Regions from separate parts of the Streptomyces umbrinus genome, predicted to be linked through region 2. Evidence: riboswitches for the same ligand, from Rfam matches in the RefSeq annotation. Region 2 holds a riboswitch; each other region holds the start of a gene.
The links. A riboswitch is a leader RNA that binds a small molecule or an ion and turns the genes downstream of it on or off. The one in region 2 is predicted to bind cyclic di-AMP.

Region 1: another riboswitch for cyclic di-AMP. It lies ahead of QF035_RS25180 (M23 family metallopeptidase); the one in region 2 lies ahead of QF035_RS09605 (M23 family metallopeptidase).
Region 3: another riboswitch for cyclic di-AMP. It lies ahead of QF035_RS43870 (C40 family peptidase); the one in region 2 lies ahead of QF035_RS09605 (M23 family metallopeptidase).
Region 4: another riboswitch for cyclic di-AMP. It lies ahead of QF035_RS21780 (LysM peptidoglycan-binding domain-containing protein); the one in region 2 lies ahead of QF035_RS09605 (M23 family metallopeptidase).

What each region holds. Positions count from the first base shown of each region.
Region 1 covers NZ_JAUSZI010000002.1:5,770,046-5,773,887, reverse strand. Annotated here, with positions in the region: tRNA gene QF035_RS25190 (tRNA-Met) at 1-22, shown strand, start outside; gene QF035_RS25185 (PP2C family protein-serine/threonine phosphatase) at 189-1,292, shown strand; cyclic di-AMP (ydaO/yuaA leader) riboswitch at 1,596-1,751, shown strand; gene QF035_RS25180 (M23 family metallopeptidase) at 1,763-2,812, shown strand; gene QF035_RS25175 (aldo/keto reductase) at 2,893-3,837, shown strand.
Region 2 covers NZ_JAUSZI010000002.1:2,018,984-2,022,825, forward strand. Annotated here, with positions in the region: gene QF035_RS09605 (M23 family metallopeptidase) at 174-1,094, opposite strand; cyclic di-AMP (ydaO/yuaA leader) riboswitch at 1,097-1,263, opposite strand; gene QF035_RS09610 (alpha-galactosidase) at 1,559-3,640, opposite strand; gene QF035_RS09615 (tyrosine-protein phosphatase) at 3,810-3,842, shown strand, end outside.
Region 3 covers NZ_JAUSZI010000002.1:9,924,956-9,928,797, forward strand. Annotated here, with positions in the region: gene QF035_RS43855 (helix-turn-helix domain-containing protein) at 1-597, opposite strand, end outside; gene QF035_RS43860 (ATP-binding protein) at 861-1,304, shown strand; gene QF035_RS43865 (DUF6328 family protein) at 1,338-1,823, opposite strand; gene QF035_RS43870 (C40 family peptidase) at 1,914-2,387, opposite strand; cyclic di-AMP (ydaO/yuaA leader) riboswitch at 2,391-2,524, opposite strand; gene QF035_RS43875 (hypothetical protein) at 2,941-3,249, opposite strand; gene QF035_RS43880 (ATP-dependent Clp protease proteolytic subunit) at 3,257-3,842, opposite strand, start outside.
Region 4 covers NZ_JAUSZI010000002.1:5,005,604-5,009,445, forward strand. Annotated here, with positions in the region: gene eno (phosphopyruvate hydratase) at 1-1,100, opposite strand, end outside; gene QF035_RS21780 (LysM peptidoglycan-binding domain-containing protein) at 1,577-2,278, opposite strand; cyclic di-AMP (ydaO/yuaA leader) riboswitch at 2,283-2,453, opposite strand; gene QF035_RS21785 (transglycosylase family protein) at 2,679-3,614, opposite strand; gene QF035_RS21790 (cytochrome P450 family protein) at 3,826-3,842, opposite strand, start outside.

The sequences.
Region 1 (3,842 bases), 3.8 Mb from region 2:
GGTTCAAATCCTGTCCCCGCTACTGAAGGCCTGGGGCCGGAATCCGATCAAGGATTCCGGCCTCAGGTGTTTTCCCGGGTATTTCTTCAGGCGCTTCCTCAGGTGCTTTCTCGGGTGTTCCCAGGTCTCTTCACCCGCCCGGTCCCCGTCCGCTCGCCCGCCACCCCCGCTCCCGGAAGCCTGGACAGGTGGAGGAGCAGGAGCCGGTGCGCGTCGAGCCCGTGGAGAGGACCGCCTCGCACCAGCGCACCCTCGTCCGCGCGCTGCCGGAGCTGCTGATCGTCGCCGGCGTCTGCTACGACCTCCTCAGCCCGCAGGACTTCACCGCGGCTCCCTTCTTCACGGCCGCGGTGCTCATCGCGGCGCCCCTCTTCTCGCTCGGCGCCACGGTGTGGACGGGAATCGCGGCGACCGTGGGCATGGCCCTCGTGCACCTCAGGTTCGCCTTCGACGCGGGCGCGGTCACCGAGGTCCTCACCGTGGCCACGGCCGCCGTGCTCGCCGTCGGCATCAACCGGCTCGTGGGACGCGGCAACGCACGCCTCGCCACCGCCCGCGAGATCGCGGAGGCCGCCCAGCGGGCCGTACTGCCCGAACCGGCCGCGCGGATCGGTGGTCTCGAGATCGCGGCACGGTACGAGGCCGCGCAGGAGGGTGCGTTCATCGGGGGCGATCTGTACGCCGTGCAGGACACCCCGCACGGTGTACGGCTCCTCGTGGGCGACGTACGGGGCAAGGGCATGGGAGCGGTCGCCGTCGTCGCCGTACTCATCGGTGCCTTCCGGGAGGCCGCCGAGCAGGAGGCGAGCCTGGAGGCGGTCGCCCAGCGGCTGGAGCGGGCACTCGCGCGCGAAGGCGTCCGGCGGGACATCATCGCGGTCCTCGAGGACTTCACCACCGCCGTGCTCGCCGAGATCCCGCACGGCACCCCGGTCGTACGCCTCGTGAACCGCGGCCACCCCGGGCCACTCCTGCTGCACGGCGACGGAGAGGTACGTACGCTCGCCGCGCCTGAGCCGGCCCTGCCGCTCGGGACCGGGGAGTTGGGGGCCTGGCCCGACCGCGCGCAGGAGGAGGCGTTCCCGGGCGGGGCCATGCTGCTCTTCCACACGGACGGGCTGTCCGAGGCGCGGGACCGGCGAGACGTCTTCTACGACCCGGCGCGGCGGCTGTCCGGGCGGGTCTTCCCCGGGCCCGACGCGTTGCTCGCCGCGGTACTGGACGACGTCCTGCGGCACACCGGGGGCGGGGCGACCGACGACATGGCACTGCTCGCGGTGCGGCGGCCGTGAGGGTGCGGTCGTGGTGATTGCGTGACGGTCATGAGTGCGGCGGCCGTGAGATGCGTCGCTCTTTCGGCGGCCTTTATCACCGTTCGTAGTCGAACAGCATCCCTCCGCACAGCATCTGACGCATCATCAACAGGGCTCCCGTTCCTGAATGTCGATCAACTCGCCCGATTTACCCCGCTCGTGACCTGTTAGTCCAGGCCAAGAGCCGTAACGATCATCAGGAACAGCTTGGAATCCGGTGCCCGGGTCTATTAACGTTCGATAACGCAGCGCGGTCGTCCCAGCCGTCACAAGAGTCGGCTCCGTGCGCACGCGCCGAATCCCGCAAGGGAACCGGGGAACCACCACTTGGGGTGAATCGCTCGTCTTCGCGGTGTAGCGCACCGCGGTTGACGCGCGTAGGAGACCTTCCTGCTCCGAACCCGTCAGCTAACCCGGTAGGCGAGAAGGAAGGAAAGGAGTGCGCCTACGTGGCGTCCAACCGGTCTGCCCTCACACCCTCGTTCGTTCCGGATGAGTTGACGGGTGAGTCCTCGGGCGAGAAGAAGCCCGACACATTCGCCTACGGCGCTCGTAAGGACGAGGAGACGTGGGAGGTCTGGAATCCCAGCGCGGAGACCGTCCTTCCCGTCCGCGGCCGGCACCGCGTCGCCAAGCAGCGCGGCGGCGGACTCGCCCGTAGCTCGACCGTTCTGGGCGTCGGCGTCATAGCCGCCGTCGGTGCGGGTGGCATGGCCAGCGCGCAGACCGGCAAGCCCCCGGTGTCGATCTCGATCCCCGACCTGCCGAACGTCGGCTCGCCGTTCTCGGACGACGACGCCCCCGAGGGCTCCAGCACCCCGATCACCGCCGTCGGCCTCACCACCGCCGACGCCGAGCAGGGCAACTCGGACGCGGGCGAGGCCCTGCGCGCCCGCATCATGCTCCAGGCCGAGCAGCAGCAGGACCAGGTGGACCGCGAGGCCCAGGAGGCCGCCGAGGCCGCCGCCGCGAAGAAGGCCGCCACGCTGGCCGCCAAGGAGCGGGACGCCGCCGAGGCCAAGGTCGCCGCCGCCAAGAAGAAGGCGGACCAGGAGGCCAAGGAGAAGGCCGAGGCCGCGCGCCTCGCCGAGCTCGCCAAGCAGTTCACGCTCCCCACCTCCTCGTACACGATCACCTCGACCTTCGGGCAGTCCGGTGCGCTGTGGTCGTCCGGTCAGCACACGGGTCTGGACTTCGCCGCTCCCACGGGTACCCCGATCAAGGCCGTTCACAGCGGCACGATCAAGGAAGCCGGCTGGAACGGGTCGTACGGCTACCGCACGGTCCTCGAACTCGATGACGGTACGGAGATCTGGTACGCGCACCAGTCGTCGATCGGCGTCAGCGTCGGGCAGAAGGTGAACACCGGCGACATCATCGGCCGCGTGGGCGCGACCGGCAACGTCACCGGGGCGCACCTCCACCTGGAGGTCCACACCAGCGGTGGCGACGGCATCGACCCGATGGCGTGGCTGCGGGGCAAGGGGCTCACCCCGTAGGACGGGCCTGACCCGTAAGGCGGGCCCGAGAGGCTCCTGGGTGCGGAATACGGCCGTCCGGTACGGCCGTTGACCCATCCATGACCTCTCTCCGCAAGCTGGGTTCGTCCGACCTCGAAGTCTTTCCGCTCTCCCTCGGCGGCAACGTCTTCGGCTGGACCGCCGACCGGGCGCAGTCCTTCGCCGTGCTCGACGCCTACACCGCCGCGGGCGGGAACTTCGTCGACACCGCCGACACCTACTCGGCCTGGGCGCCGGGCAACGAGGGCGGAGAGTCGGAGACCGTCCTGGGCGACTGGCTCGCCGCGCGCGGCAACCGCGCCGACGTCGTCGTCGCCACCAAGGTCGGTGCGCACCCCAAGTACAAAGGTCTGTCCGGGGTGAACATCAAGGCCGCGGCCGACGCCTCCCTGCGGCGGCTCAAAACGGACTACATCGACCTGTACTACACCCACTTCGACGACCCGTCCGTGCCGGTCGAGGAGATCATCACGGCCCTGGACGAGCTCGTCCGCGCCGGCAAGGTGCGCGCCGTCGCCGCGTCCAACCTCTCTCCCGAGCGGCTCCAGGAGTCCCTCGACCTCTCCGACCGCGAGGGCCTCGCGCGGTACGTCGCGCTCCAGCCGCGGTACAACCTCGTCTCCCGCGACTCGTACGAGGGCCCGCTCCGGGACGTCGCCTCCCGGGCCGGTCTGGCCGTCGTCCCCTACTCCTCGCTCGCCTCGGGCTTCCTCACCGGCAAGTACCGGGCGGGTGCCGTCGTCGACAGCGCGCGGGCCGGGTCCGCGGGGGCGCATCTGGAGTCCGAGCGCGGGCCGCGGGTGCTGGCCGCGCTCGACGAGGTCGCGCGGGACCGTGGGGTCGAGGTCGCCACCGTGGCTCTGGCCTGGCTGGCGTCCCGGCCGACCGTCGTCGCGCCCATCGCCAGCGCTCGCACTGTGGAGCAGCTTCCGGCGTTGCTGGGGGTGGCCGGGCTTGTCCTCACGGAGGGGGAGTTGGGGAGGCTGACCTCGGCTTCTGGCTGAGGTTG
Region 2 (3,842 bases):
ACGCATAGAAAGCGCTTGCGGAGATCACTGTGTCCGGCTTCCGCACCCCTGTCGACCCATCGCCCGGCCATGCCACAGAACCAAAACACCGAAGACCGGACCCCGGGGATCACAGGGTCCGGCCTTCGGAGACGAGCGGAGTGGTACGCCGTCCGGGCGCGCCTGGCGTCGGGTCAGACGGAGACGCCCTTGCCACGCAGGTACGCCAGCGGGTCCACGTCCGAGCCGTAGTCCGGGGTGGTGCGGATCTCGAAGTGCAGGTGCGGGCCGGTGACGTTGCCCGTCGCGCCGGAGAGGCCGACCTGCTGGCCCTCGGTCACGGCCTGTCCGGCCGAGACGGAGAGGGAGGACAGGTGGGCGTACTGGGCGTAGTGGCCGTCTTCGAGCTGGATGACGACCTGGTTGCCGTACGCGCCGCCCCAGCCGGCCGAGACGACCGTGCCCGCGCCGACGGACTTGAGGGACGTGCCGGTCGGGACCACGAAGTCGACGCCGGTGTGGTATCCGCTGGACCACATACTGCCCGACATCTTGTACGGGGTACCGACGCCCGCGCCCGCGACCGGCAGCGTGAAGCCGGCGGCACCGGCTTCGGACGCGGCCTTGGGAGCGGCGGCGGCCTTCGGGGCCGCGACCTTCTTCGCGGAGGACTGGGTGGCCTTGGAGGCGCCGGAGTCGGAGCTCGAAGCGGCGGCGGCCTTGCCGATCGACAGCTTCAGGCCCGGGTGGATCAGCGCCGGGTCACCGCCGATCGCCTTGCGGTTGTCCTCGTACAGCTTCTTCCAGCCACCGTTGACGTCCTGCGTGTCGGCGATCTTCGACAGGGAGTCGCCCGCACGCACGGAATAGGTCTTGGCCGCGGCCTTCTTCGCCTCGGCCTTCTTGCCGGCGGCGGCAGGCGCCGATTCGGCGGCCTTGTTCGCGACATTCGAGACGCTCGCCACGGAATCGGCGGCGGACTGCGGAGTCGCGGCGTGCGCTCCGGTCGCGCCGAGCAGCGGAAGGGCGAGCGCCGCGCCGCCGGTTCCGGCGACGGCTATGGAGCGGGTGAAACGCTGGGACTTGGGACGGCGGTGCTTACCCTTCGCGGGCATGGCAAATTCCTCTCCGGCGCCTGCGAGGTGAGCTGTCGGGTGCGAGCTGGAGATGCCCGGCCGTGTTTGCGCACGACTTAACCCCTAGCCGTTCCGGAGACCGGAACAGGCGTTCTACCTGTGGGTCCCCCGCTCCTGCCGTGTACGGGTGGGTGAGCGGATTCCGGGCGGCGGCAGGATTGGGCGTCCGTCCGGATTGGTGGCGAACGTAAGCGACATGAAGACGCAGGAACAACCTCTGGGGTTTCCTGTGTGCCCCGTTCTCTTGATCCCTGACCGAAATGACGGTCACGCTGCGTAAATCCGGGATCTCCCCCGTTTGTTAAATCCCTGAAAACGCAGCCGAATTACGTGAACATGGCGACAGCGGACCGTCACGAATATGACGCTGCTCACTGAGTGCCGTTTCAGGAGCCTTTATTCCAGAGCGAGTTGGAACTTAGCCTCCATTACGGACACAACAGTCACATGCGACGCAGTCGGAAAACTGCCGCATCAAGGTCACCCTGCAGCCCCGTCCGCAACCCGTGATGCAACAGCACCGCACCTCGGTGGACTTCGCCCGTTTCAAGGCATTCGTACGCCGCTGTCGGGTCGAGTCCGCGCAGCCGCACAGGAGCGACCGGCTCGCCGTAGTGCTGGGCCTGGAGCCAGGCGAGGACCACGACCTCGCCGTCACGCGAGTACTGCACGGCGCTCAGCCCGCCCTCCGGCGCCCGCAGCCGGTGAAGGTCCCCGCCCTGCACGACGGGCCGGATCTCCTTGTAGAGCTCCACCCACGTCCGCGCCTCGGCCAGCTCCTCGTCGCTCCACCGCGTCAGGTCGCCGCCGACACCGAGCACTCCGGCCATCGCGCTCACGAAGCGGAAGCGCAGCGAACTGACGCGACCGTTGAGCTGGACGTTCGGACTGTCGGTGACCCAGGCGGCCATGGTCCGCGCGGGATGCACCTGGCTGAAGCCGTGCTGGATGGCGAGCCGGTCGAGCGGGTCGGTGTTGTCCGAGGTCCACACCTGATCCGTACGCGCCATGATCCCGAGGTCGATACGGCCGCCGCCGCCCGAGCACGACTCGAAGGCGACGCCCGGGTGGGCCGCCCGCAGCCGGTCCAAGAGGCGGTACAGGGCGTGCACATGGTCCACCCAGAGCCGCTGCGGGTAGGCCTCGCCGGACCACCCCGCGTCGGTGAAGCAGCGGTTGAAGTCCCACTTCACATAGTCGATCGGCGCACTGGAGAGCAGCGTGTCGAGCTGCTCCCAGAGATACTCCTGGACGTCATCGCGGGCGAGGTTCAGTACGAGCTGATTGCGCAGCTCCGTCCTCTTTCGTCCCGGTTGGAACTGCACCCAGTCGGGGTGCGCGCGGTACAGCTCGCTGTCCGGGTTGACCATCTCGGGCTCGACCCAGATCCCGAACTGCATCCCCAGCGCGTGCACCTCGTCCGCGAGGGGCTTGAGACCGGCCGGGAAGCGGTCGGGGTTGGGCGTCCAGTCGCCGAGCCCGGCCCGGTCGCTGGTGCGCGCCCCGAACCAGCCGTCGTCGACCACGAACAGCTCGACCCCCATCGCGGCGGCCCGCCGCGCCAGCGCCCCCTGCTGCTCCTCGGAGATGTCGAACTCCGTGGCCTCCCAGGAGTTGTAGAGCACCGGCCGGTGCTCGTCCGCCTCCGGGATCACATAGGCGCGCTGGTAGGCGTGCCAGGCACGGCTCGCGCCGCCGAATCCGCCGTCGCTCCACAGCCCCGCGAAGACGGGTGTGACGAAGCTCTCCCCCGGCTCCAGCCGCAGCAGCCCCGAGTCGTCGTACCCGACCCCGCCGGTGATCTGCACGCGCGCGTCCGGGAGTTGGGCCACGGCGATCCGCCAGGTGCCCGACCAGGCGAGGGCGCACCCGTAGACCTCGCCCCGCTCCTCGGTGGCCGCGCCGTCGGCGTCCAGAGCGACCCAGGGCAGGTGCTGGTGCGAGGTGTGCCCGCGCCGGCTGCCGATGACCTTCTCACCGTAGGTGAGTTCGGAGCGTACGAGCCGGGACTCGGCCGCCCACCGGCCGTGCAGCTGGGACAGCCGCCAGCCGTCGCGGTGCGGCAGCGTCCAGGCCGCGGAGTCGGCGCGCAGCACCTCCAGGGCGGGCCCTTCGTTGTCGAGGGTCACCCACCGCTCGACGACGTCGGTCCCGGCCCGCATCCGGTAGTGCAGCGTGATCCCGAGCCCGGAGTCGGAGAACCGCAGCCGCAGCTCGTCGCCGTCGGCCTCGTACGTCTCGAAGCTCCACTCGGTGCCGCGCCGCTCGTCCGTCCGCACGGACAGGGCGGGCCGCACGAACCGGGGGCCGCCCTCCACCGGGTACTCCTCGTGTCCGTCGAGGGTGGCCTCGAAGGCCCAGTACTCCGGTCCCGGGCCGGCGGCGAGTGCCTCGGCGTCGGCGAGCGCGATACGCGGGCCCCAGTGCAGATGCAGCAGCGCGTCGTCCTCGCCGAGCCGCAGGGCATAACTGCTCGCCGGGCCCGAAAGAAGCCACGTACGACCGTCTTCGCCGATCTCCAACATCAAACCCTCACAGATCCGAACAGGCACGCTCAATCATCAACATCATTATGGGCCGCGTGCCTCCCCGGCAACGCCTGTGGACAACTCATTGGCCTACGAATCGATGTCGTATCGTCGAGAACGCACTTCGCGGACGAGCCGCGTCGGCAGCCGAATGGGAGGAGCCCCCGTGACGCAGCAGGTCCCGTCGACCGAGCCCGAG
Region 3 (3,842 bases), 7.9 Mb from region 2:
CGCGGCCTCTCCGAGGTGCTCCAACTGCCGTGCCATGACCTCCGGTCCGCCGACCGTCCGTCGTAGGGCCGCCTCGTCGAGAACCGCACTCAGTCGGAGCGGTGGATTCGAACGCAGTACGTCCTGACGGGCGAGGCGCACCTCCACCAGCGCGTCGACCTTGTCGTCCGGCGCACCGTCCACGGCCGCCAGGGTCACCTCACGGGCGTACTCCGGCGTCTGGAGAAGCCCCGGCACGACCGAGTTCTCCAGCGTGCGCATCACGCTGGCCTGCGACTCCAGGCTGATGAAGTCGCTGTAGGTGGACGGCAGAAGACCCCGGTAGGCGTGCCACCAGTGGTGCCGGCCGTTGTCGTCGGAGCCCGCCAGCACCACGAGCAACTCGCGCAGTTCCGCGTCCCGGACGTCGTAGGCGTCGAGGAGCAGCTCCACGTCCGCCGGCTTCACCCCGCTGCGGCCGGTCTCGATCCGGCTCACCTTCGACTGGTGCCAGCCGACGAGCCGGGCCGCCTCGCCGCTCTTGAGGCCCGCACGGGCACGCAGGGCACGCAGTTCGGCGCCGAGTTTCCGGCGGCGCACAGCGGGACCGTACTGCATGGCCGTCTCCTTCCGACCGTCGCGACGGCGCTATATCGTCCGGCGTCACGCCGACCGTAGAGGACAAACCGGCCCCCCGCCCAAATACGGTCGGCCGTCGCAGAGTTCACCGCTTCGAGCGACAGATATATGCATATCTCGGTGGATCGCCACCGTGAACGCCGAGGTAGTGGCACTCTGGCGCAAGCACCAGTCCGGGACCGTACTCGAAGTCATCCGCTTCGTGTCGGACTCCGGTCCCGTGGGAAAGGGACGACCTCGCCATGGCAGACCACCAGGAAGCATCCGTCACTCTGCCGAGCGATCCCGCCTCGGTCTACGCCGCCCGCACATACGTCATGAACGTGCTGGCCGAATGGGGACTTCCATCCGACACGGAGGCGGCCGACACGGTCCGGCTCATCGTCTCGGAGCTCGCCACCAACGCCGTACAGCACACGTTCGGGCAGTCGCCCACCTTCACGGTGGACATCGAACTCGACCGCGACGAACAACTGCGCATCGGCGTGACCGACAGTCACCCGCGCTTCCCGAAACGGTTGCCCGCGGCCGTCCAGCAGGACAACGGCCGCGGCATGGTGATCGTCCGCTGGCTGACGGTCGAGTGCGGCGGCAAGCTGACGGTCCGGCCCACCAGAGAGGGTGGCAAGACGGTCTCGATCATGCTGCCGTGGACGGCGCCGGTGCAGCCCGTGAGAGCGGACTGAGCGCCGTGCCCCGCTGGTGGCGTGAAGGGCTCGCTAGTCCTTGTCGGCGGAGCCCTGCATCAGATGGGGGATGAGCGCCCACAGCCCCGCACAGACGACCAGGGTGCTCGCACCCGCCGCGATGCCGCCCGCCCGGCCCGTCGCCACGTCCACGACGAGCAGGACCGAACCGGAGAGGGCGAGCGCGAGCACGCCGAGCCCGATCTGGGCCAGATGCGATGAGGCGTTCACGACCTGGGGCTTGGCGCCCTGCTGGAAGAGCCGGCGATGGAGCGCGGCCGGGGCCGTGAAGAGGGCGGCGGCCAGTACGGAGAGCAGCAGCGTGACGACGTACGTGGTGCGCTGGAAGGTGTCCAGGGAGGGGAAGCGCGGGGTGAACGCGAGGGTGAGCAGGAAGGCGAAGAGGATCTGCACCCCGGTCTGCGTGACCCGCAGTTCCTGGAGCAGTTCGTTGAAGTTGCGGTCGGCGCGCTCGAGCCGCGTCTCGTTGCGCTCCTCGTGGTGATGAAGGTCGCCCATAAGTGAAGGAGTAACCACTCTGCCGCGAATATCACGCACCGGGCCCCGGAAGGTGGCCGCGGCGATCACCGCAGCCACCTTCCGGGCGGGTCACCTGACCCGGCCGTACCAGACGCTCTTCGTCCAGATCTTCTGGAGCTTCACCACTTCCCCGGTCTTCGGGGAGTGCCAGATCCGTCCCTTCCCGGCGTAGATGCCGACGTGGTAGACGTTCCGGCCCGAGTGGAAGAAGACCAGGTCCCCCTGCTTGCGATTCGAAGCGGAGACATGGTTCGTCTTGTTGTACTGCGCGGCAGCCGTACGCGGCAGGGACTTGCCCGCCTTCTTGAACGAGTAGAGCGTGAGACCGGAGCAGTCGAAGCGCTTGGGCCCCACGGCCCCGTACTTGTACGGGGAGCCCTTCTTGGAGGCCGCTACCTGGAGTGCCTTCGTCGCGGGTGTGGCCGCTTCCGCGCCGGACGTGAATCCGGGGGCCACGATGCCGCCGCCGACAGCGGCGATGGTGAGAGCCGATGCGGTACCGGCCCTGCTGAACAGCGACGGGACACGATTGAGCGCAGTCATGCGCAACCCTTCGTCAGCCGCCTGTGAAGGATGACCTGTCGGATTCGGGCTGGCGAAGTTGCCCGGCCGCTGACGCGGCTTCACCCCAAGGGCTGCTCGGCCCGGTCATGGCGTGACCGTTCCGGCGACCCGTCGTGCCTGGGTCCTCCACTCCTGCCGATCCACTTCTGTCGACCGGTCATCCGGGCGGCGGCAGGACTCGGCGTCCGCCCGGATCGCCCCGCCGCTTGTGGCGGGGGCTTGTCGTCGGAAGGGATCTTGACGCACGGATGTCCCAAAAGCCGAGCGGAATCGGCGATTTGTGGGCTTACTCACCACTCACCCGTTCGGGTGGACAGCCATTCCCAAGGGAGGGCGTCGAGGGGGTCGACGACCCTCGTACCAGCACCGGAACGTCTGATTCCGTACGGAGGCTACACATGTTGCGCAACTCCCACGGGCCTGTAAAAGCAGCTCTGGCTACGCTGTTCGGTGGTACACCTTTCGGTCCGTTTGAACTCTGACCCGGACGTCCCGTCAGATGCCTGCGTGACGCCGGGTCCGTGGCGGTACGTCAGCTGTCGGAGCGCGGCGGTAGCGCGATCCGGCCCGCTCGGCGCTCACCGTCGAGGACGCGCAGCGCCCGCGCCAGGGTCGGCGCGTGCACCTCGTGCTCGCCGCGTTGGTGCATCAGGGCCAGTGCGTCACGCAGCGCGGCAGCCTTGCCGACCAGGGCCTGGGCGGCCCGCAGCCCCCGGTAAGTGTCCCCGGAGTGGGCCGGGTTGATCCGGCCGAGCAGGTCCACCACTTCAAGGTAACGGTCGATCAGTTCGGCCTCGGCGCGGGTCAGGGCCGGCAGCGGCGGCAACTCGGGTGGGAGCATCGGCCGCTCACCTCGCGCCGCGTGCGCTCTGGGTGGACTTCCGGCTCGGGACGATCCGGTCGATCAGTCCGTACTCCAGCGCCGCCTGCGCGTCCAGGATCTTGTCCCGCTCGATGTCCGCACCGATCCGCTCCCGGCTCTGGCCCGAATGACGGGCGAGCATCTCCTCCAACTGCTCACGGGTACGCATCAACTCGTCGGCCTGAATGGCCAGGTCGGACGCCTGTCCCTGGACGGGCTCGGAGAGCGACGGCTGGTGGATCAGTACGCGGGCGCCCGGCAGCGCGTACCGCTTGCCCGGTGTGCCGGCCGCGAGCAGCGCCGCCGCGGCCGACGCCGCCTGCCCCAGGCAGATGGTCTCCACCTCGCAGCTGACGAACTGCATCGTGTCGTAGACGGCCGTCATCGCGCTGAACGAGCCGCCGGGGGAATTGATGTAGAGCGAGATGTCCCTGTCGGGCGCCTGGTACTCGAGGTGCATGAACTGCGCCATCACGTCGTTCGCCGACACGTCGTCGATCGGCGTACCGAGGAACACGATCCGCTCCTCCAGCAGCTTCGAGTACGGATCCATGGTCCGGCTCCCCGAACTG
Region 4 (3,842 bases), 3.0 Mb from region 2:
TCGCCGGAGCGGTGGGACATCATGCACTTGAAGCCGTTGCGCTGGGCCATCTCGACGGCGTCCAGGGTCTCGGTCAGCGAGCCGATCTGGTTGACCTTGACGAGCAGGGCGTTGGCGGAGCCCTCCTCGATACCGCGGGCGAGGCGCTCCGGGTTGGTGACGAAGAGGTCGTCGCCGACGATCTGGACCTTGTCGCCCAGCTTCTCGGTGATGACGTTCCAGCCGGCCCAGTCGTCCTCGTACAGCGGGTCCTCGATGGAGACGAGCGGGTAGGCCGCGACGAGCTCCTCGTAGTACTCCGTCATCTCGGCGGCGGAGCGCTCCTTGCCCTCGAAGAGGTACTTGCCGTCCTTGTAGAACTCGGAGGCGGCGACGTCGAGCGCGAGAGCGACCTGCTGGCCGGGGATGTAACCGGCCTCCTTGATCGCGTCGAGGATCAGGTCCAGGGCCTCGCGGTTGGAGCCGAGGTTCGGGGCGAAGCCGCCCTCGTCGCCGAGGCCGGTGGACAGACCGCGGCTCTTCAGGACCTTCTTGAGGGTGTGGTAGACCTCGGCGCCCCAGCGCACGGCCTCGGAGAAGGACTCCGCGCCGATCGGGGCGATCATGAACTCCTGGATGTCGACGTTGGAGTCGGCGTGCGACCCACCGTTGAGGATGTTCATCATCGGGACCGGCAGCAGGTGCGCGTTCGGTCCGCCCAGGTAGCGGAAGAGGGGGAGGTCGGACGCCTCGGACGCGGCGTGGGCGACGGCGAGCGAGACGCCGAGGATGGCGTTGGCGCCGAGCGAGCCCTTGTTGTCGGTGGCGTCCAGGTCGATCATGGCCTGGTCGATGAGGCGCTGCTCGGTGGCGTCGTAGCCGACGAGCTCCGGGCCGAGCTGCTCGATGACGGCGAGGACGGCCTTCTCGACACCCTTGCCGAGGTAGCGGTTGGGGTCTCCGTCACGGAGCTCAACAGCCTCGAAGGCACCTGTGGAGGCGCCGGACGGAACGGCGGCACGACCCGTGCTGCCGTCGTCGAGGCCGACCTCGACCTCGACCGTGGGGTTGCCTCGGGAGTCCAGGATTTCCCGGGCTACGACGACGTCGATGGACGGCACGAGCATCTCCTTCTGGGATGTGACGCAAGCTGTTCCGGGCCGAAGGCCCGGTTGGGTGCGGACCTGTGGTGGCCCCGCGGCATGAGCCTAACCGGCTGCCGGGGTTCGGCCAGCCCTCGACCGCCTCCTGGACAGAACCGAGAGTAAATTGTTTCCGAACGGAACAAAGCGAGAGGGAAGCGCGAGGGAAGCAGAGAGGGAAGAACAAGGGGAGCGTGGGAACGAAAAAGCCCCGCCCCGGTGCGTACGGGGGAACACGCACCGGAGCGGGGAGCCCGTGGGGGACGGGGGTGGCCCTCACGAGGCCTCCACTATGGGGGACACGGATGTGAGGGCGCTGTGGTTCAGCCGCGATTCGATTGTGGGCCGGAGATCCGGCTGATCCGGAGATCCCGCCGAGGCTGAGCGGCCAGGGCCTCGGCCGGGACGTGACGTGCCGTCCGGACAATCGAAGTGGGGGTCGCGGCCGACGGGTGTCAGCTGAGGTGCAGCTGCTGGCCCGGGAAGATGAAGTCGGCGTCGTCGACGATGTCGTCGTTCAGCTTGTACAGCTTCTGCCAGCCGCCCTTGACGTTCTTCTTCTCGGCGATCTCGCTGAGGGTGTCACCCTTGACGACCTTGTACTCGCCGTCGCCCTTCTTGACCTTCTTGCCGGTCGGGGTCTCGACGGTCTTCTTCGCGGTCGAGCGCTCCTGGGAACGCGAGGCGCGCTCCTCGGAGGACTTGGTGCTCTGCTGCTGCTGAGACTGCGAGGTGCTCTGGCCGGAGTTGCCCGAGTTCGAGGGAGCCGGGGCGCCACCGGTCGAGGCGCCGGACAGGCCCACGCCACAGCTCGGCCAGGCACCCTTGCCCTGGCCCGCGAGGACCTTCTCGGCGACGGCTATCTGCTGGGACTTGGAGGCCTGGTTGGCCGTGGAGGCGTACGCCGTGCCGCCGTACGCGGCCCAGGTGGAGGCCGAGAACTGCAGGCCGCCGTAGTAGCCGTTGCCGGTGTTGATCGACCAGTTGCCGCCGGACTCGCACTGGGCGACGGCGTCCCACTCGGAGGCGGTGGCGGCGGAGGCCCCCGTGGCGCCCATCAGCGGGACGGCGACGGCCGCGGTGGTGACACCGGCGAGCGTGGCGATACGGGTGGCCTTGGACGGGCGGCGGTGCTTGCCCTTGCCGGAAAGCAGCATGAAGTGATCCCCTCACCGACGCCTGCGAGGTGAGCTGTCGGGTTCGGGCCGAGTGAGTTGCCCGGCCGCGCGACACTGCTGTCACGCGGCTTAACCCCAAGCCGTACCTGGCCTCAACGACCGGGTCCGGCACTTACCTTGGGTCCCCCGCTCCTGCCTACGGCGCTTGACGCGACGACTGTTCCCGTACGGCCGCTGGCAGGATTCGGCGTTGCGACCGTCGGGGCTCACCAGTGGCGAGCGGTCACGACCGTAGACACGCGATCCGCCGAATTTCAAAGACGATCAGGCTCTTGAGATCCATGTCTCACTTTCACCAAATCGGACATTCAGCGCGAACTACCGCTGTTTTTCGCCCGATTCGACGCCTTGATGACCACATGGCACCTCGCGCGGACCGCTACTTGTCCGCCATCCGCAGGCCGTCCACATCGAGGCTCTGACCGGGGATGATGAAGTCCGGGTCGTCACCGATGGCTTCCTTGTTCTCGGCGTAGAGCGCCCGCCATCCGCCCTCGACACCAAGGGAGTCGGCGATCCCCCAGAGACTGTCTCCGGAACGCACGGCGTACGAACCCTCGGCGGCGACGCGCGACTCGCTGTCGCCGCGCGAGGCGTGCCGGCCGGCGGAGTCGTCCGCGCGGGAGTCGGTGGCACCTTCGTCGGCACTGCCACCCCGGTGACGACCGGAGCCGGTGTCTTCCGTTCCGGAACCCTCGGCCGAAGCCTCCCCGTTCTGGGACGACTTGTCCGGGTCGTCACTCTTTGCGGCGGCATCCGTGGAGGAGCTGTCGGAATCCTGTGAGTCGGCGCTGTCGCCGCTACCGCTGGACAAGTCGGACGAACTGGATGAACCAGACGTGTCGGACTTCGTCCCGCTGCTGTCGTCCCCCATGCCCAAGCCGGACAACGGAGTCGGGGAGTCGTCCGCGACCCCCGTGTCGACGTCGGCCGAGCCGGAGTTCTGCGTCAGACCCGCGACGAGACCGCAGGTCGCCCAGGCGCTCGTGCCCTGCTTCGCGAGGATCTTCTCGGCGACGGATATCTGCTGCGAACGGCTGGCCTGGTCGGCGCTCGGCGCGTAGTCGAGGCCGCCGTTGTCCTCCCAGGTCTCCTGGGTCATCTGGAGGCCGCCGTAGTACCCGTTGCCGGAGTTCGCGCTCCACGAGCCGCCGCTCTCGCACTCCGCGACCGCGTCCCAGGTGGTACCGCTTGCGGCGCTCGCGCCGGTCGCACCGAGCAGAGGGATCGCGATGGCCGACCCGGTCACGCCCGCCGCGACGAGGAGAGCCGGAGCCTGACGGGGGCGACGGTGACGACCGTTCCCGGAGAGCATGCGGTTGCCTTTCGCGTGACAGCAAGGACTGCGCACAGCGCACAGCCGACGACTGCGCTTGTGACTGCTGCGGCGGGTGGGACCGGCCGCATTGATGGGTGAACGTATAGGCAGTCGAACTCTTGTCACAAGTCGATGCAGCGCAGATAACGTGAAGATCACAAACTTGACGGAGTCTCATGTTCCGTCGACTCCGTCTGCTAGCCACCCGCTAGTCCGTACGCACCT